Regions from separate parts of the Streptomyces sp. NPDC001848 genome, predicted to be linked through region 3. Evidence: riboswitches for the same ligand, from Rfam matches in the RefSeq annotation. Region 3 holds a riboswitch; each other region holds the start of a gene.

Region 1 (4,971 bases), on a different contig from region 3:
CGGCCAGCTCCGTGGCCAACGACACGACGTCTCCCCGCAGCTCCGTCTCCGCAATGACGCGATCGGCCCCGAGCCGTGCCTGAGCTTCCACGATCATCGCCTCGCGTTCCCGCAGGCCCTCAGCGCGAAGCTCGGCTATCAGTTGTGTGCCCTGCTCCAAAGCCTCCTGGCGCAGGCGCGCCGCCTCGTGTCGGGCCTCAGCCAGCTCCTCGCGATACTTCGCGACGACTTCACCGGCTTCCGCTGCCAACTGTTCAGCACATTCCATCTGGCCCTCGATGGCGTCCCTCCGTTCGCCGAGAACCTTGTTGATGCGCGGCAAAAGAACCTTGGTCATGCAGACGAAGACCACAGCGAAGCTCACCACGCCGACCACCGTTGGCGCGAGCCCAGGTATCAGAATGTCCATGACAAGACCATACGAGAGTAATGATTGTCTTAAGGGGCGTATCAGGTAAGAGTTCGCTTCTATCTGGTGCAGTAACCACCTCGCTCGCACCTGGATCAGCCAGAACTGCCGCAGGTCCGAGGGCGCCCCTCGTGCCCACGGCGTGCCCGATCGAGCGGCGCCCATCGGGGCACACCGGGGAATGGCGGCGAGCGTTCCGGGAACGCACAGGCCACCGCCTTCCCAGGTCAGCCACGATCCCCGTACGCGATCTTCCAAACTAGGGACGCTGAGGCAGGCAACTCGTGTGGTATCTCAAGGTCATCTGGCATCACGACTTCTCCGATGAGCCGGTGGAGATCCTCAGCGAGGTCGGCGAAGACCGGTACGAGGTCCGCAAGACCGAGGTATTCCGTGATGGCCGGCTCGATTGGGCGGACGAGTCGCGGTGGAGCCCGAGCACCATGTTAGGAGAGGTGCCTGTGCCGCCGCTTGAGGAGATCAACGAGCAGGAGGAGTTCACCGCCGTTGTCATCCCGGCCGAGGAGTTCGAGCAGGCAGGGGCGGCAGCAAGAGGCGCGCTGCCGTAGGCCCTAGTCCTCGCCGACCTGCAGCAATACCACGGCGAAGCCATTTCCAACCCCCGCGACGACTCCGTCGAAGGTATGTCGGGTGACGGGGTTCCACGCGCGTGCCTGGAGCGAGAGATCACTGATGTTCGTGTACCAGTCGGCCTGGTAGCCGAGCAGGCGCACGACCCGCTCAGCCGCTCGGTGAGCATGCGCACGGTCGCGGCGTGGCGTCGCCGGGAACACGAGGTCTTCAGCCGCCAGGTAGGTCAGGAGGTCCGCAGCACGGTCACCGCCGATCCGTGAGAGCGCCACCTCGACCTCATCTGGTGAGTCAGGACCGACGGCCCCCGCGACGGCGTAGTCCTTCCAGGTCCGTTCCGCCTCTGCAGCCACTTCGCGCACGAGTTCAGGAGCAGATGTGCCGGCCGTAGTGACCACGTGTCCGAAGACGCCGCTTTCCCGGGACAAGGAGCCCATGAGGCTGCGCAAGTGCGTCGCTATGTCCACTTGACCATGCTCTCGCTCCGATCGACCCGCATATCACGGCGATGGACCACTCCGAAATTCGTGACGCGGTACCCGTTGCCGCACAAATAGCAGCGACCGCAGCACTATGCGGCGAACGCGATGACGGCAGCGCTGATGGCAACGACGGCAGACGGCAGCAGCGCTCAGCGGCTCCGCGCGGTGGCGGGGACGAGGCGATCTGACCGGCTCACCACGGCATGCCCGCATCTTCTAAGCACCGGTTCCAGGGCGTCATGATCTAGCGATGGATGAGTACGCGTGGCCCACGGGCCCTGAAGTGCCGGCCGCTGACGCGGTCCGGTCGAGCTGGGCGGCAACCGTCGCGGCCCTGCCTGTAGGAACCCGGATCACGGGTGAGGTCGTCGGTCGCCAGCGGTTCGGGGTCTTCATACGTATAGACGGCGTGCCGAACGCCATAGCGCTGGCGGAGATCACGGCCATGCCGCGCGGGATGGACCTCACGGCCCTTGGGGCCTCCGTATGTGGGGAGGTCATCTGGGGCGCCGCCCACAACCACCAGGTCGAGGTCCGGCTCGATGAGTGGCTGGCGGCCGACGAGTGATCTTCGCTGGGCCGTCTCTGGGCCGTCCGAGGCCGCTCAGTGGCGACCGGTGACGACTACTAACGACAGTCGTAGCGAGCGACAGCCGCAGGTCACCCGATTGGATCTGCGACACTGGTTGAGCCATGCCTAAGCCCGGAGAACTCACTTTCGTCGCCCCGCGCGGAGCCAAGACGCCGCCGCGGCATCTCGCCGATCTCTCGCCCGCCGAGCGCAAGGAGGCGGTCGCCGCGATCGGCGAGAAGCCGTTTCGCGCCAAGCAGCTCTCGCAGCACTACTTCGCGCGGTTCGCGCACGCGCCGGAGCAGTGGACCGACATCCCGGCGCCCTCCCGCGCCAAGCTGCAGGAGGCGCTGCTGCCGGAGCTGATGACGGTCGTGCGGCACCTGTCGACCGACCAGGGCACCACCCGCAAGACGCTGTGGCGGCTGTTCGACGGCACGCTCGTCGAGTCCGTGCTCATGCGCTACCCGGACCGGGTCACCATGTGCATCAGCTCGCAGGCGGGCTGCGGCATGAACTGCCCCTTCTGCGCCACCGGTCAGGCCGGTCTCGACCGTAATCTGTCCACGGCCGAGATCGTGCACCAGATCGTGGACGGGATGAGGGCCCTGCGTGACGGTGAGATCCCCGGTGGGCCGGCGCGGCTGTCCAACATCGTCTTCATGGGCATGGGCGAGCCCCTCGCCAACTACAAGCGCGTCGTGGGTGCGATTCGGGCGCTCACCGATCCCGCGCCGGACGGGCTCGGGCTCTCCCAGCGCGGTATCACCGTGTCGACGGTCGGACTGGTGCCGGCCATCCACCGGTTCGCCGACGAGGGCTTCAAGTGCCGTCTCGCCATCTCCCTGCACGCCCCCGACGACGAGCTGCGCGACACCCTCGTCCCCGTCAACACGCGGTGGAAGGTGCGCGAGGTCCTCGACGCCGGGTTCGACTACGTCGAGAAGTCCGGGCGTCGGCTGTCCATCGAGTACGCCCTCATCCGGGACATCAACGACCAGGCGTGGCGTGGGGATCTGCTCGGCCGGCTGCTCAAGGGCAAGCCCGTGCACGTCAACCTCATCCCGCTGAACCCGACGCCAGGCTCCAAGTGGACCGCCTCCCGCCCCGAGGACGAGAAGGCGTTCGTCGAGGCGATCGCCGCCCATGGTGTACCGGTGACGATCCGCGACACCCGTGGTCAGGAGATCGACGGGGCGTGCGGTCAGCTCGCCGCCACCGAGCGGTAGTCTGAGGGCTGTTCCATCAGTACGTACATCTTCATATTCCGACAGGGGAGCGCCACAGCGCTGAGAGTGCGGTGTCGACCGCAGACCCTCTGAACCTCGCCCAGGTCATTCTGGGTAGGGAGTTCGGTCTTCACTCGAGCTGTTGCGCCCTGCCCGGGAACCGACGAAAGGTCCCGGGCAGGGCCGCGTCTCTTCCTGGTCACCCCCAGGAGGAATCAGTTGAGCATTACCGGTAGGCAGTTCGCGGCCGTGGTCGTCGGGCTGGGCATGGTCACGTTGTCCGCGTGCGGGTCGTCCGGCTCGGGAGGCGGTAGCGCCGGCGGCGGCGACTCCAAGACCGTCACCCTCGTCAGCCACGACTCGTGGGCCGCCTCGAAGAGCGTCATCGCGGCGTTCGAGAAGGAGTCCGGCTACACCGTCAAGGTCCTCAAGGACGGCGACGCGGGCCAGGCCGTCAACAAGGCGATCCTGACGAAGGACAACCCACAGGGCGACGTGTTCTTCGGCGTCGACAACACGCTGCTGTCGCGGGCCCTGGACAACGGCCTGTTCCAGTCGTACGAGGCCAAGGGTCTCGACCAGGTCGGCACCGAGTACCAGCTGGACCAGGGCAAGCACCGGGTCACGCCCATCGACTACGGCGACATCTGCGTCAACTACGACAAGAAGTACTTCGCCGACCACCAGCTGACCCCGCCCACCTCGTTCGACGATCTCGTCAAGCCCCAGTACAAGAACCTCCTCGTCACCGAGAACGCCGCCACCTCCTCGCCGGGCCTCGGCTTCCTGCTCGGCAGCGCCGCCAAGTACGGCGACACCGGCTGGCAGGGCTACTGGAAGAAGCTCAAGGCCAACGGTGTGAAGGTGGTCGACGGCTGGGAACAGGCGTACGACCAGGAGTTCTCCGGCTCCGCCGGGGGCAGGAAGGCCAAGGGTGACCGGCCGCTCGTCGTCTCCTACGCCTCTTCGCCGCCCGCCGAGGTGGTCTACGCCCAGCCGCGCCCCAAGACCGCGCCGACCGGTGTCGCCACCGGCACCTGCTTCCGCCAGATCGAGTTCGCCGGCCTGCTGACGGGCGCCCACAACACCAAGGGCGGCAAGGCCTTCATCGACTTCCTGATCAGCAGGAGGTTCCAGGAGGACATGCCGCTCAACATGTTCGTCTACCCGGTGGTCAGGGGCGCGAAGGTGCCCGCCGAGTTCACCGAGTACGGGCCCGCGGCCAAGAGCCCCGAGACCATGGATCCCACGAAGATCGCAGCCGACCGTGACCAGTGGGTCAAGGCGTGGACGTCGCTCGTACTGAAGTGACCCCACGCAGGCGGGGGAACGCGGCGCGGCTCGGGCTGATGGCCCTGCCCGTCGCGTTCTTCGCGGTCTTCTTCGCCTACCCCGTCGCCGCGATCCTCGCGCGCGGTCTGAAGGCGGACGGAGCATGGCGGTTCGGGCGCGTCGTGGATGTGCTCGCCCAGCCGGACATCCGGCACGTGCTGTGGTTCACGACCTGGCAGGCGCTCGCCTCCACCGCCCTGACCCTGCTGATCGCGCTGCCCGGCGCGTATGTCGTCGCGCGCTACGACTTCCCGGGCAGGCAGGTGCTGCGTGCCGTCGTCACCGTCCCGTTCGTGCTGCCCACCGTCGTCGTCGGCACCGCCTTCCTGGCGCTGGTGGGCCGCGGCGGACTCCTCG
Region 2 (4,971 bases), on a different contig from region 3:
GCGCCTCGATCACCGTCGGCATGGAGACGACCCAGGTCGGGCGCGGCAGCGTCGTCTACGTGCCCGCCGGAGTCCCCCACAAGTTCCACCACATCACCGAGGACCTGAGGGTGCTGGTGGTGTTCTCTCCGCCTGAGAGCTGAACCGCGCCTCGGGGTTCTCTCAGGGAAGGATCAGGGGAGGACAAGGGATGCGAGACGCCCGCCGCTTCCCTCGGCGGCCCTAGCATCGAGGGCAGGACATCGAAGGACCCGCAGGCTCCGCCCCGGACGGGACGCGGGACCAGGGGCCGGAGACGCACACAGACGCTGAGAGACCAGACCCTGAGAGACAAGGACAAGGGCGATGCGAGAGATCTTCGCGGGTTTGCCGTGGTGGGTGAAGTGGATCGCGGTGCCGGTCATCGCCTTGGTCGTATTCGGCGGCATGATCGCGTCCGTCATCGGCTTCGTGATCGGGCTGCTCTTCAAGGTGCTGCTCTTCGTCGCGCTGGTCGGCGGACTCATCTACGTCGTACGGAAGTTCATGTCGAACTCCACGTCGCGCGGGGACTGGTGAGCCGTCGGCAGCGTGCCAGGACGGAGGGGAGCGTCACGGCGCGACGCTCCGAGGGGCCAGGGGGCGAGTGGTAACAGGGAGCGGGACGTTCCCTCGGGGGAGGGAAGTTTTCCCGGTGACGCCGTCGGACCGCGGTGACGGACCGTTAAAGTCCGGAACTCGCGCGCGGCAGAGCACCGTGCGCGGCGCCTTCCCTCCCGTGTCCGTGCACGGGAGGCCGCCCTCGCGCTCCGGGAGTGATCTTTGGCCACGGTTGGTACCGCATCCGCAGACTCAACCGCCCCGCCCGCACAGCGACGGACCTCACCGGGGGAGGCACACCCCCCTCTTCCGCCCGCGCAACCGCCCTCCACCACCCTCATCGGATCCGTGCAGCGCGCGATGCGCCTGCTCGAAGCCGTCGCCGGACGCCCGTACGGAGCCACCGCCAAACAACTGGCCCGCGAGGTGGGCCTGGCACTGCCCACGGCCTACCACCTGTTGCGCACCCTGACTCACGAGGGCTATCTGCGCCGCGAGAAGGGCTTGTTCTTCCTCGGCGAGGCGGCCGAGCGGCTGAGTGCCCGCGCAGCCCAGCAGAAACGTCGCAGCATGGTGGACGACGTGCTCGCACAATGGCGTGATTCCATCGGTGTCCCCGTGTACTACGCGGTCTATCGCGAGGGCGAGATCGAGATCCTGGGCGTCGCCGACACATCCGGGCACCCGGCGGTCGAGGAGTGGGCCGACTTCCGGGAAACCGGGCACGCCCATGCGATCGGCCAGTGCCTGCTGTCCCAACTCGATGAGGAGGCCCGCCGAGACCACCTCGACCGCTACCCCGTTCGGGCGATCACGCCGTACACCGTCCATGACGAGCGCGCGTTCCTCCACCGGCTGGAGCGCCTGCAGCACACCGAACCCACGATCGAGCGCCAGGAGTACGCGCTCGGGACGGTCTGTGCCGCGATTCCCCTGACCGCGGGGCCGACGACCGCAACGGTTGCGATCTCCCTGCCGTCCTGTCAGGCCGACCGGCTGCTGCCGCTCGCACACCGACTGCGCGAGGAGATCGGACGCATGCTCGGGACACTCGCCCTCTCTATCAGCATCTGAAAACTCACTCCTTGTGATCTGCCATGTACGTTCAGCAAACTTCCAGCAGGTGTCAGGGGACGCTTCCTGGCCAGTCCACGGCTACTGACGGGGTAGACGATGCGCGAGTCGGTACAGGCAGAGGTGATGATGAGTTTTCTCGTCTCGGAGGAGCTCTCGTTCCGCATTCCGGTGGAGCTGTGTTACGAGACCTGTGATCCCTATGCCGTGCGGCTGACCTTCCACTTGCCCGGGGACGCGCCCGTGACCTGGGCGTTCGGGCGCGAGCTGCTGGTCGACGGGGTGGGCCGGCCGTGCGGCGACGGCGATGTGCACATCGCGCCCGCCGAGCCGGACACCTTCGGCGATGTGCTGATCCGGCTGCAGGTGGGTGCCGACCGGGCGCTGTTCCGGTCCGGGGCGGTGCCGCTGGTCGCGTTCCTGGACCGTACGGACAAGCTGGTGCCGCTCGGCCAGGAGGGTTCCCTCGCCGACTTCGACGCCCATCTGGACGAGGCGCTGGACCGGATCCTGGCCGAGGAGCAGAGCGCGGGCTGAGGCCGTGCTTCCGTGCTGTAACGGTTCCTCGCGGCGGCGCGTGGGGCGCGGTGGGTGCCGTAACGCTTCTGCGGTGCGGCCTCCAGCGCTCGGGCGCCCTCAGTGCCTGCGGCGCCTCCCCCGTCCACTGCGGGCCGGTACGGCGGCCGGAGCGGCGGACCGGTCCGAGCGGTCGGCGGCGACCACGAGGGCGGCCAGCGCCGTGGTCACGGGCACCGAGGCGACCAGGCCGATCGAACCGACGAGCGTGCGCACGATCTCCTCCGCGACCAACTCGCTGTCGGCGACGGTGACCACGCTGCTCTGCGCGATCGAGAACAACAGCAACAGAGGTAGAGCGGCACCCGCGTACGCCAGGACGAGCGTGTTGACGACCGATGCGATGTGGTCGCGGCCGATGCGAATGCCCGCACGGTACAGACCACGCCAGCCCATCGAGGGGTTCGCCTCGTGGAGCTCCCACACCGCCGACGTCTGCGTCACCGTCACATCGTCGAGGACACCGAGCGAGCCGATGATGACGCCGGCCAGCAGCAGGCCGCTCATGTCGATCCCCGGATACAGGCCGTGGATCAGGCCCGTGTTGTCGTCGGTGTTGCCGGTCAGCGCCGCCCAGCCGATGAACAGGGATCCGAGCACACCGATCAGGGACAGGGAGATCAGCGTGCCGAGCACCGCCACCGAGGTGCGCGCCGAGAGCCCATGGCACATGTAGAGGGCGATCAGCATGATGGCGCTGGCGCCGACCACGGCCACGAGCAGCGGGTTCGAGCCCTGAAGGATCGCCGGCAGGATGAACAGGCTCAGCACCAGAAAGCTGACGGCCAGGGCGATGAGCGCCATCACACCGCGCATCCGCCCCACGACCACCACGGCCACGGCGAAAATGCCGGCCAGCAGCGCCATGGGGACCTTGCGGTTCACATCGGCCACCGAGTACTGCAGGTCCCTGGGGGCGGACGGCTCGTACGCGACCACGACCTTCTCGCCCTGATGCAACTGCCGTGACTGGTCCGGCTGGACGATCTCCGTGAACGTCCGGCCCTGGTCCTTGCCCGTGTCGACGCGGACCGTCGCCTTCTTACAGGTGCCGGTCGACTGCTGCTGGGCCGAGGAGCCCTCGGCGGTGGAGGTGTCGCCGGTCGGGGTGTCGCCCGAGGCGTTCACGGACTTGCAGTCCACCTGCACCACCCTGGTGACCGTGGCCTGCTGTGTCTGCCGGTCGAATCCGACGCCGGTGCGCTTGTGCGACGGCACGCCGCCGGGCCACAGCACGACGAGACCGACCACCACGGCTGCCGTGAAGGGGATGAGGATCGCGGCGATGACCCTGCGCAGGTGCCGCGACACGGGGGCCGCCGGACCATGACTGTGGGAGTGGCCGTGCCCACCGCTCGGTGCATGCCCATGGCCGGCACTCTGTCCGGGGCCGTGTCCGTCGCCCTGGCGGTGGCCATGGGGCGGGTCGGGCGGTGGGTAGGGGGGCGGATGCTGTGTCGTGGTCACCGAGGCATCATCGCAAGAAGGCATGAGGCCCACTGTTCAGCCCGCGCAAAGAGACGCTAGCGTGGGAGGACCTTTGCACACGCGGGAGCTCGGAGCACCGGGCTGAGAGGGCGCTGACCTCCGCAGACGCGATGTTTCACGTGGAACATCGACGGGCGGAAACCGCTGCGTCGACCGCTGAACCTGTTACCGGGTAATGCCGGCGTAGGGAGTAGGTCACATGACCAACAAGGACGTACGCACGCCTGCCTCCGTTGAGGGCGACCAGGAGGCCGGACAGTCCATCGGCTGGCACAAGGCGTACATCGAGGGCTCACGCCCCGACCTGCGCGTGCCGGTCCGTCGAGTGCACCTCACCAACGGGAAGTCCGTCACGCTGTACGACACTTCCGGCCCGTACACCGATCCGCTCGTCGAGACAGATGTCCGCAGGGGCCTGGTCCCGCTGCGGGAGAACTGGATCACCGCCCGCGGTGACACCGAGGAGTACGCGGGCCGTCCGGTTCGCCCCGAGGACGACGGGATCAAGCACACCTCGCCGCGGGGTGGACTGCGCAACCTCGACGCGGTGTTCCCGGGGCGGCCACGTCAGCCGCGCCGCAGCCGCGACGGCAAGGCGGTGACACAACTGGCGTACGCACGCCGCGGCGAGATCACGCCCGAGATGGAGTTCGTCGCCATCCGGGAGAACGTGTCCCCGGAGGTGGTGCGCGAGGAGATCGCGGCAGGCCGCGCGGTTCTCCCGGCCAACGTCAACCACCCCGAGATCGAACCGATGATCATCGGCAAGCGGTTCCTGGTGAAGGTCAACGCCAACATCGGCAACTCCGCGGTGACCTCCTCCATCGAGGAGGAGGTCGAGAAGATGACCTGGGCGACCCGCTGGGGCGCTGACACGGTCATGGATCTGTCCACCGGCCGCAACATCCACACCACGCGTGAGTGGGTACTGCGCAACTCCCCCGTGCCGATCGGCACGGTTCCGCTCTACCAGGCCCTCGAGAAGGTCGACGGGAAGGCCGAGGAGCTGACCTGGGAGATCTACAAGGACACGGTCATCGAACAGGCCGAGCAGGGCGTGGACTACATGACGGTGCACGCGGGCGTGCGCCTGCCGTATGTACCGCTGACCGCGAACCGCAAGACCGGCATCGTCTCGCGTGGCGGCTCGATCATGGCGGCGTGGTGCCTCGCCCACCACAAGGAGTCGTTCCTGTACGAGAACTTCGAGGAACTGTGCGAGATCCTCGCGGCCTACGACGTCACGTACTCGCT
Region 3 (4,971 bases):
CTACTTTTGGCATGCGCGCAACACTCCCTTCGCCACCCCCAGGAGCCGTTCCCCATGCGCAGACTCCTCGCCACCCTCGCGGCGGCCGCCGCCGCGTTCGGCGGACTCACGGCCACCGCGCCCACCGCGGCGGCGGCCGACTCGGGCACGTTCAGCGTGCTCGGCTACAACGTCGCCGGCCTGCCCGAGGGCCTCTCCAGCGCTCCGACACCGCGCCGGCCGAGCACCACGGCGATCGGCTCGCGGCTCGGCCCGTACGACATCGTCCAGGTGCAGGAGGACTTCAACTACCACGCGTACCTGTACGCCGCCGACTCCCACCCGTACCGCACGCCCACCAGTGGCGGCGCCGGCGTCGGCAGCGGGCTCAACACGCTGTCCCGCATCCCCTACGACACCGACGACTTCGAGCGCGTGCACTGGAACTCGTGCCAGTACGACTCGGGCGACTGCCTCACCCCCAAGGGCTTCACGTTCATGCGGGAGCGCCTGGCCGAGGGCGTCTACGTCGACTTCTACAACCTGCACACCAACGCCGGGACGAACGACGGCGACCTGGCCTCGCGCGCGGACAACCTCAACCAGCTGACGGACTTCATCACAACCCACTCCGCGGGCAACGCCGTCGTCGTCATGGGCGACACCAACACCCGCTACACGCGCTCCGGCGACACGATCGCCGAGTTCGCCGCCGCCAACGGCCTCACCGACGCCTGGGTCCAGCTGGTACGCGGCGGCACCCCGCCCGTCAAGGGCAGCGACCCGCTGCTGTGCGACGAGAACGCGGTCACCAACAGCTGCGAGGTCGTCGACAAGATCCTCTACCGGAGTAGCAAGCTGGTCTCCCTCAAGGCCACCGCCTACAACAACGAGCACGCCGAGTTCCTCACCGACGACGGCAAGATGCTCTCCGACCACGACCCGATCACCGCCACGTTCAGCTGGGCGCGCGACTCCGCCTTCCAGCTCAGCGACCAGTTCGGCGGCCCGCACGGCGACTACTACAACGACATCGACAGCGTCCCGGCCGGCGCCCGCGCGACCGGCATATCGCTGCGCAGCGGCTCCCGTGTCGACCAGGTCGGCCTGACGCTGGCGGGCGGCACCACGCTCGTCCACGGCGGCACCGGCGGCACGGCGTCCGCACTCGCCCTGGGCAGCGACGAGTACGTGACGAGCGCACAGCTGTGCGAGGGTCAGTACGACGGCCACTCGAGGATCTTCTCCGCGAAGTTCACGACCAACCTGGGCCGCAGCCTGGCGGGTGGCACCACCACCTCCGACTGCGTGACCCGTACGGCGCCCTGGGGCTGGCAGATCGCGGGGTTCCACGGGCGCGCCGGGGACGAGGTCGACAAGATCGGCTTCGTCTACACCCGGCGCTGACGCGCCGGCACGACACGTCCAGGGCCGCTGACCGGGCAGCGGCCCTTGCGTATGGCTGATTCCGGTCCTCGGGTTAGTCTTGCCGCCGTACCGGACACGGGGTGCCCACCTGCGGGCTGAGATCACACCCGTCGAACCTGAACCAGTTCGTACTGGCGGAGGGATGTCTTTCATGCCATCGGCGCATGTCTCGGGCGGACTGCCCACCGGCGGCCGGAGCACCGTCTTCGACGGGCGGATGCCCACCGCTCCCGGCGACCTCAGGGTCGAGGGGCACGGCATCGAGCCGGTCCCCGAGACGAATCGTTACGGCGGGGCGGGTCGGCTGTTCACCGTGTGGTTCGCACCCAATCTGACCATGACCGGCGTGTTCACCGGGACCATCGGCATCGCGCTCGGCCTGGACTTCACCACCGCGCTCGCCGCCGTCGTCCTGGGCACGGTGCTGGGCGCGGTGCCCACCGCCTACCTGAGCACCTGGGGCAGCCGCACCGGAGCCGGCCAGCTGCCGCTCGCCCGGCTGGCGTTCGGCCGTGCGGTGGTGCTGCCCGGGGTGCTGCAGTGGCTGTCCTCGATCGCCTGGGACGCGCTGATCGGGCTGTTCGGCGGGGACGCGCTGGCACGGCTCGCGGGCTGGCCGTTCTGGCTGGGCGCCCTGGTGGTGATGCTGGCGCAGGGAGCCCTCGGGGTCCTCGGCTACGAGGCGATCCACCGGCTGCAGATCGTCATGACGTTCGTGCTGGCGGCCGCGTTCGCGCTGATCGCCCTGCGCATGCAGGGAAGCGTGCACCCCGCCTGGACGGGCACCGCGCACGGCGCGGACCGGGCGGGCGCCTTCGTGCTGACCAGCACCATCGCGCTCAGCCTGTCACTGTCCTGGGCGCCGTACGCCAGCGACTTCAGCCGCTATCTGCCGCGCACCACCTCACGCGCCCGGATGTTCTGGTGCACGCTGCTCGGTCTGGTGGTGTCCTTCCTGGCCGTGCAGGTCCTCGGGCTGTGGGGCGCCTCGGTGCTGACCGACCAGACGGCCGCGGGCGTGGACCATGTCCTGGGCGGTGGCGCGGCCGGCGCCTTCGGGCTGCTGGCCGTGGCGCTGGCGGCGCTCGCCAGCAACGCGATGAACGACTACAGCGGCTCCCTGGCGCTGCAGACCGTCGGGGTCCGCCTGCCGCGTCCGGTGGCGGCCGCCCTCGCCGTGCTGCTGGGCTTCCCGCTGGTGCTGTGGATGCACGCGGCGAACACCACCGCCCGCTTCCAGAACGTGCTGCTGTTCGTGAGCTACTGGATCCCCGGGTTCGTGGCGATCGTCGTCGTCGACTGGCTGGTGCGGCGCGGCACCGCGGTCGACCTCGCCGCCGAGACCGCCCGGCCGCGCTCCCCGTGGCCGCCGCTCCTCGCGTTCGTCGGCGCCTTCGCCGCGGCGGTGCCGTTCATGGACACCGGCCTGTACGTGGGCCCGGTCGCCCACGCGCTGCACGGCGCCGACGTCTCCTACTACGTGGCGTTCCTGGTCGCCCTCACGCTCTACGCCCCGCTGCGCGTCCGAGAGGAGGGCCGCGCATGACCGCGCCGCCCCGTGTCCTGACCATCGCCGGCTCCGACTCCGGCGGCGGCGCCGGCATCCAGGCCGACCTCAAGACCATGCTGGCGCTCGGCGCCCACGGGATGAGCGTGATCACCGCGGTCACGGCGCAGAACTCGGTGGGAGTGCAGGGGGCATGGGAGCTGCCGGTGGAGGCGGTGCGCGCCCAGTACCGCAGCGTCGTCGACGACATCGGCGTACAGGCGGTCAAGACGGGCATGCTCGCCTCGCCCGCGCTGGTCCAGACGGTGGCCGACCTGCTCGCGGACGTGTCCGCGCCGGTCGTCGTGGACCCGGTGAGCGTCTCCAAGCACGGGGACCGGCTGCTCGCCGACGACGCCCTGGACGCCGTACGGACCCGGCTGCTGCCGCTCGCCACGGTGACGACGCCCAATCTGGACGAGGTCGCGGAGCTGACCGGCATCTCGGTGACCGACGAGGCGGGCATGCGCCGCGCGGCCGACCGCCTGCTGGCGTACGGGCCCCGGTGGGTGCTGGTGAAGGGCGGGCACCTGCCCGGTCAGGCCACGGACCTGCTGACCGACGGGGGCGAGGAACACTGGCTGCGCGCCCCGCGCCACGACAACCGCCACACCCACGGCACGGGCTGCACCCTCGCCTCGGCCGTCGCCGTCGGTCTCGCGCAAGGCCTCACGGTGCCCGACGCGGTGCGGCAGGCCAAGGAGTACGTGACGGAGGCGATCGCGGCGGGCTTCGCGCTCGGCGCCGGCATCGGACCGGTGGACCACGGCTGGAGACTGCGTGCGCGCCCGTGACCGTGGCCCGGGAAGGGAGCCCGCGCCCTCGTGAGGGTGCCTCGGGTCAGAGCGCCACAGACGGATCTGGTGTGATGGACGCGCACCGCCGATCCTTTCGCGGAAGGACCGAACCCTGAACCCCCCGCTCGCCGAGGCTCTCTCCGTCCTCCTCCTCGTCGCCGTCCTGGCCGGCGCGGTGGTGCGTCCCTTCAAGCTGCCGGAGGCCGTCTGGGCGGTTCCGGCCGCCGGGATCGTGATCCTGACCGGCGCCATCTCCCTGAACCACGCACGTGCCGAGGCCGAGCGCCTCGGCCCGGTCGTCGGCTTCCTCGCGGCCGTCCTGGTACTGGCCCACTTCTGCGACGTCGAGGGCCTGTTCCAGGCCTGCGGCGCGTGGATGGCGCGCTGGGCGGCGGGCCGTCCCGGGCGGCTGCTGACCGCGGTGTTCGCGCTCGCCTCGCTGATCACCGCGGTGCTCAGCCTGGACGCCACCGTCGTGCTGCTCACGCCCGTCGTGTTCGCCACCGCCGCCCGCATGGGCGCCCGACCGAAGCCGCACCTGTACGCCTGCACCCATCTGTCGAACACGGCCTCGCTGCTGCTGCCGGTCTCCAATCTCACCAACCTGCTCGCGTTCGGCGCGGCCGGGCTGAGCTTCACCCGCTTCGCCGCGCTGATGGTCCTGCCGTGGCTGGTGGCGGTGGCCGTCGAGTACGTCGTCTTCCGGCGCTTCTTCCACCACGACCTGGACGCGGGCGCCACCGAAGAGGACCACGGCGAGCCGCCGAAGCTGCCGCTGTTCGCGCTGGTGACGCTCGCCTGCACGCTCGCGGGGTTCGTGGTCGCCTCCGCGTTCGGCATCGACCCGGCGTGGTCGGCGGCGGCCGGGGCGCTGGTGCTGGCCGTGCGCGGACTCCTCAGGCGCCGGGCCACCCCCCTGACGGTGGTGCGCGCGGCGGCGCCGTCCTTCCTGGCGTTCGTGCTGGCGCTGGGCGTCGTGGTGCGCGCGGTGGTCGACAACGGTCTCGCGAGCGCCCTCGGCCAGGTCATCCCCGGTGGCTCCGGCCTGCCCGCGCTGCTCGGCGTCGCGGCTCTGGCGGCCGTCCTGGCCAACCTGATCAACAACCTGCCCGCGGTCCTGGTGCTGCTGCCGCTGGCCGCCCCGTCGGGCCCGGGAGCGGTGCTCGCCGTGCTGCTGGGCGTGAACATCGGCCCCAACCTCACCTACGCCGGCTCGCTGGC
Region 4 (4,971 bases), on a different contig from region 3:
CGTCCGCGCGGTCGTTCACCGCGAGGAGCTTGCCGTGGCGGGCACAGGCCTCGGCGAGGACCTCCAGGTGCTCCAGCTCCTCGGCGGCCTCCATGCCCTTGTCGCGCAGCTGCACGATGTCGACGCCCCCGGCGAGGACCGCGTCGAGGAACTCGGCGAGGTCGCCTTGGCGCTTGCGGGCGTCCGTGCACAGGTAGACGCGGGCGTCGGCGAGCCGGGCGGTGCGGGCGGTGTCGGGCACGGTGGTGTTCCCCCGTTGTCGGTGGCGTACGGGCCGCGGCGGGGTGCGGTCGGCCGGGCCGGGGGCGTGTCCCGGTGGCCCGCGGCCCGTACGCCGGACGGTTGTTCTTGTCTGCGGGCCCGATCAGACCGGAACCGGTCCGATCGGGTCAGGTCCGATCGGGTCAGGTCCGATCGGGTCAGGTCCGATCGGGCTGGATCGGATCAGACGGCGAGCGCCTGCGCGCGGCGCTTCACCTCCGTGCCGCGATTCTCGCGGAGAGCCTGCGCGGGGGTACCGGGCAGGGTCGGGTCGGGGGTGAAGAGCCACTCGATCATCTCTTCGACCGTGAAGCCGTCGTCCCGCAGCAGGGTCAGGGTGCCGGACAGGCCCTTGACCACCTTGTCCCCGTCGATGAAGGCGGCGGGGACGTGCAGCGCCTTGTTCTCGCCTCGGCGGACGGCGATGAGCTGGCCCTCCTTGACCAGCTGCCGTACGCGGGTCACCTCGACACCGAGGGCTTCCGCGATGTCGGGCACGGTGAGCCAGGCGGGGACGAGAGCATCGATCTTTGCGTCAATCTCGGTCACGGGATCAAGCGTGCCATCCGGGACTGACAGTCGGAAGCGGGGCGCCTCCGGCGGGGTTAGCCGGAGGGGTGAGTACCGCCGGGCGGGGTGCTGCTCCGTGGGGTGCGAAGGCGGCGGGGGCGTCCGGCGCCGCCGCCTACGACGTCGCCTCCTTCAGCGGACGGGACGGGTCCGACAACAGGGTCGGGTCCATGGGGGTGCCCGATTCGATCAGGCGGCGCCCTTGCGCCAGGTCCCGCGGACGGCCGACGGCCAGCAGGGCCACCAGGCGGCCCGCGCGCAGCCAGCAGACCGTCCAGGCCGCTCCTGCGGGGTCCCCGCGCCACACCGTCGTGTCGGCGGACGCGTGGTGGCCCACGTACTGGACGAACCGGCCGAACTGCTCCGACCAGAAGTACGGCACCGGGTCGTACGCCACCGGCGTCTGACCGATGATGTTCGCGGCCACCGTGCGCGGCCCCTGAAGGGCGTTGTCCCAGTGGTGGACCAGCAGGCGCTCCTCGTAGCGGCCCGACGGGAAGGACGCGCAGTCGCCGACCGCGTACACATCCGGCACCGAGGTGCGCAGATGGTCGTCGGCCAGCACCTCGCCGTGCACGCCGAGCTCGATTCCGGACCCGGCCAGCCAGGCCGTGGCGGGCCGGGCCCCGATGCCCACCACCACCGCTCCGGCCGGCACCCGGGAGCCGTCGTCCAGCACCACCGCGCCCGGCTCGACGCGCTCCACGCGCGCGTGCGTGCGCAGTTCCGCCCCGCTGTCCGCGTACCAGGCCGTCATCGGCGCCGCGACCTCGGCGGGCAGGGCCCCCGCGAGCGGCCGGTCCGCCGCCTCGACCACGGTCACCGCACAGCCCGCCTCGCGCGCGGCGGTGGCGAACTCGGCGCCGATCCAGCCCGCGCCCACGACCACGATGTCGTGCTGCCGGGCCAGCACCGGCCGCAGCCGCTCGGCGTCGTCGAGCGTGCGCAGCAGATGCACCCCGGGGACGCCCTCCGCGCCCGGCAGCCGGATCGGCTCCGCACCGGTCGCCACGACCAGGACGTCGTACGGGACGGGGCCCCGCTCGGTGTCCAGCTCATGGTCCTCGGGGCGCAGGCCGGTCGCCTCCCGGCCCAGCTCCAGCTCGATCCCCAGCCCCTCGAAGTCCACGTCGAAGGCGGAGCCCTCGGCCTTGCCGAGCAGCACGGCCTTGGACAGCGGCGGCCTGTCGTACGGCTGGTGCGGCTCCGCCCCGATCAGCGTCACGCTGCCGGTGAAGCCCTGTTCGCGCAGGGCGACCGCGGTCTGCACCCCGGCCATGCCCGCACCCACAACGACGACGCGCCGTGCCGTACCGCCCCGTGCCTGCGTCTGCTCGCTCACCTGATCGCCCACCTGATCACCATAGACAACTGACAAATTGTCAGTCAGGGGGCGTGCTGAGTGACGTCCTCCACAGCGCGCCGAGCCGCGGGAGGCTGTCTTACAAGGCCGATGCCCTGAGGGCTAGGGTGGCCACCGTAAGCACTCGCGGGAGCCCGGCGCACCGGGCTGAGAGGGAGGCTGGGACGGCCTCCGACCGTACGAACCTGATCCGGGTCATGCCGGCGAAGGGAGGGGCTGGACGCCCATGTCGCGTACACCGGACGAACCGTCGACACCCCACGGACCGTCGACCGTGTCGGACGTCCTCGTCATCGGGGGCGGGATCATCGGGCTCGTGACCGCCTGGCGGGCGGCACGGCGCGGGTTCGCCACCGCCGTGGTGGACCCGGAGCCGGGCGGCGGAGCCGCGCAGGTGGCCGCCGGGATGCTGGCCGCCGTCACCGAGCTGCACTACGGCGAGCAGACGCTGCTCGGTCTGAACCTGGAGTCCGCGCGCCGCTACCCGGACTTCGCCGCCGAGCTGACCGAGGCCACCGGTCAGGACCTCGGCTACCGCCGCTGCGGCACGCTCGCCGTCGCTCTCGACGCCGACGACCGCGCCGAGCTGCGCGAACTGCACGCCCTGCAGCAGCGCTCGGGGCTGGAGTCGGAGTGGCTGAGCGGGCGCGAGTGCCGCCGGCTGGAGCCGATGCTCGCGCCGGGCGTGCGCGGGGGGCTCAGGGTCGACGGCGACCACCAGATCGACCCGCGCCGTCTCGCCGCGGCCCTGGTGACGGCCTGTGAACGCGCCGGAGTGGTGTTCCACCGGGTGTGGGCCGAGCGGCTCACCGTGGTGCGGGACCGGGCGGCCGGGGTCAGGACCGCCGACGGCACCGAGCTCGCCGCCGGGCAGGTCGTTCTCGCCGGAGGCAGCCTCAGCGGGCGGCTCGAGGGCGTCCCGGACGACGTCCTGCCGCCCGTACGCCCCGTGAAGGGACAGGTGCTGCGATTGACCGTGCCGGAGCGGTACGCGCCGTTCCTGAGCCGTACGGTGCGCGCCGTGGTCCGCGGGGGCGCCATCTACCTCGTGCCGCGCGAGAACGGCGAGCTGGTGGTCGGCGCCACCAGCGAGGAACTGGGCTGGGACACCACGGTCACCGCGGGTGGGGTGTACGAGCTGCTGCGGGACGCGCACGAGCTGGTGCCCGGGATCACCGAACTGCCGCTCACCGAGACGCGGGCGGGTCTGCGCCCGGGCTCCCCGGACAACGCGCCGCTGCTCGGACCCACGGAGCTGGAGGGCCTGCTGCTGGCCACCGGCCACTACCGCAACGGCGTCCTGCTCACCCCGGTCACCGGTGACGTCATGGCACATGTGCTGACCACCGGGCAGCTCCCGGAGGAGGCCCGCCCCTTCACCCCCCGGCGTTTCACCGCCGCCGCACTCACGGAGCAGCCCGCATGAACATCTCGGTCAACGGGCAGACCCGCGAGGTCGCTCCCGGTACCGCCCTCGACGCGGTGGTGCGGAGCCTGACCGCGGCCCCCTCGGGCGTGGCCGCCGCCCTCAACGAAACCGTCGTCCCGCGCACGCAGTGGGCGTCGACGTCCCTCTCCGAGGGAGACCGCGTCGAGGTCCTCACCGCCGTCCAAGGAGGCTGACCCATGGCTGACGATCCCTTCGTCCTCGGGGGTACGACCTACTCGTCCCGGCTGATCATGGGGACCGGTGGCGCGCCCAGTCCGGACGTGTTGGAGCGGGCGCTGGTGGCGTCCGGTACGGAGCTGACGACGGTGGCGATGCGGCGCGTCGACGCCTCGGTGCACGGCTCGGTCCTGTCCGTGCTCGACAAGCTGGGCATCCGGGTGCTGCCGAACACCGCGGGCTGCTACACGGCGGGCGAGGCCGTGCTCACCGCACGCCTCGCGCGCGAGGCGCTCGGCACGGACCTGGTGAAGCTGGAGGTCATCGCCGACGAGCGGACCCTGCTGCCGGACCCGATCGAGTTGCTGGAGGCGGCCGAGACGCTGGTGGACGACGGCTTCACCGTGCTGCCGTACACGAACGACGACCCTGTGCTCGCGCGCAAGCTGGAGGACGTCGGCTGCGCCGCGATCATGCCGCTGGGCTCCCCGATCGGGTCCGGGCTCGGCATCCGCAACCCGCACAACTTCGAGCTGATCGTGGAGCACGCGCGCGTGCCGGTCATCCTGGACGCGGGCGCGGGCACGGCGTCGGACGTGGCGCTGGCGATGGAGCTGGGGTGCGCGGGTGTGATGCTTGCCTCGGCGGTGACGCGGGCCCAGGAACCGGTCCTGATGGCGGAGGCCATGCGGCACGCGGTGGAGGCCGGCCGGCTGGCGCGGCGCGCGGGCCGCATTCCGCGCCGTCACTTCGCCGAGGCGTCGTCGCCGACGGGAGGCATGGCCCGGCTGGACCCGGAGCGGCCGGCATTCTGAACGGTCCCGAACAGGCGTGCGTCACAGCTCGGCTGCAGTCGGGCCCCGGTGTCCCCGCAGCGGCCTGCGCCGACAGTGCACCCTCGTAGACTCACCAGCGTGGATACGACCCTTCAGGACCCTCTCGTCGGGCAGGTGCTCGACGGCCGCTATCGCGTCGACGCGCGGATCGCGGTCGGCGGGATGGCCACGGTCTACCGGGCCCTGGACACCCGTCTGGACCGTGTGCTCGCGCTGAAGGTGATGCACCCGACGCTGGCGGCCGACGGCTCCTTCGTCGAGCGGTTCATACGCGAGGCCAAGTCGGTCGCCCGCCTCGACCACCCGAACGTCGTGCAGGTCTTCGACCAGGGCAC

Evidence for each region. Region 3 has a riboswitch for thiamine pyrophosphate ahead of ACFYZJ_RS08000 (purine-cytosine permease family protein). Riboswitches for the same ligand answer to the same signal wherever they lie in the genome.
Region 1: it holds a riboswitch for thiamine pyrophosphate, as region 3 does, so the genes downstream of both, ACFYZJ_RS21745 (thiamine ABC transporter substrate binding subunit) here and ACFYZJ_RS08000 (purine-cytosine permease family protein) in region 3, are expected to answer to the same signal.
Region 2: it holds a riboswitch for thiamine pyrophosphate, as region 3 does, so the genes downstream of both, thiC (phosphomethylpyrimidine synthase ThiC) here and ACFYZJ_RS08000 (purine-cytosine permease family protein) in region 3, are expected to answer to the same signal.
Region 4: it holds a riboswitch for thiamine pyrophosphate, as region 3 does, so the genes downstream of both, thiO (glycine oxidase ThiO) here and ACFYZJ_RS08000 (purine-cytosine permease family protein) in region 3, are expected to answer to the same signal.

Annotation. Positions count from the first base shown of each region.
Region 1 is NZ_JBIATP010000010.1:154,417-159,387, reverse strand. Features, by position in the region: gene atpF (F0F1 ATP synthase subunit B) at 1-409, opposite strand, end outside; gene ACFYZJ_RS21765 (DUF6881 domain-containing protein) at 694-978, shown strand; gene ACFYZJ_RS21760 (hypothetical protein) at 982-1,467, opposite strand; gene ACFYZJ_RS21755 (hypothetical protein) at 1,733-2,050, shown strand; gene rlmN (23S rRNA (adenine(2503)-C(2))-methyltransferase RlmN) at 2,176-3,282, shown strand; TPP riboswitch at 3,316-3,421, shown strand; gene ACFYZJ_RS21745 (thiamine ABC transporter substrate binding subunit) at 3,550-4,593, shown strand; gene ACFYZJ_RS21740 (ABC transporter permease) at 4,569-4,971, shown strand, end outside.
Region 2 is NZ_JBIATP010000009.1:53,776-58,746, reverse strand. Features, by position in the region: gene ACFYZJ_RS19695 (cupin domain-containing protein) at 1-143, shown strand, start outside; gene ACFYZJ_RS19690 (DUF5326 family protein) at 346-558, shown strand; gene ACFYZJ_RS19685 (IclR family transcriptional regulator) at 928-1,653, shown strand; gene ACFYZJ_RS19680 (SsgA family sporulation/cell division regulator) at 1,753-2,190, shown strand; gene ACFYZJ_RS19675 (YibE/F family protein) at 2,290-3,696, opposite strand; TPP riboswitch at 3,768-3,924, shown strand; gene thiC (phosphomethylpyrimidine synthase ThiC) at 3,917-4,971, shown strand, end outside.
Region 3 is NZ_JBIATP010000003.1:384,306-389,276, forward strand. Features, by position in the region: gene ACFYZJ_RS07995 (jacalin-like lectin) at 55-1,386, shown strand; TPP riboswitch at 1,474-1,567, shown strand; gene ACFYZJ_RS08000 (purine-cytosine permease family protein) at 1,559-2,953, shown strand; gene thiD (bifunctional hydroxymethylpyrimidine kinase/phosphomethylpyrimidine kinase) at 2,950-3,747, shown strand; gene ACFYZJ_RS08010 (arsenic transporter) at 3,863-4,971, shown strand, end outside.
Region 4 is NZ_JBIATP010000002.1:288,222-293,192, reverse strand. Features, by position in the region: gene thiE (thiamine phosphate synthase) at 1-241, opposite strand, end outside; gene ACFYZJ_RS04415 (Rv2175c family DNA-binding protein) at 445-810, opposite strand; gene ACFYZJ_RS04410 (NAD(P)/FAD-dependent oxidoreductase) at 947-2,173, opposite strand; TPP riboswitch at 2,311-2,423, shown strand; gene thiO (glycine oxidase ThiO) at 2,421-3,620, shown strand; gene thiS (sulfur carrier protein ThiS) at 3,617-3,817, shown strand; gene ACFYZJ_RS04395 (thiazole synthase) at 3,821-4,615, shown strand; gene pknB (Stk1 family PASTA domain-containing Ser/Thr kinase) at 4,715-4,971, shown strand, end outside.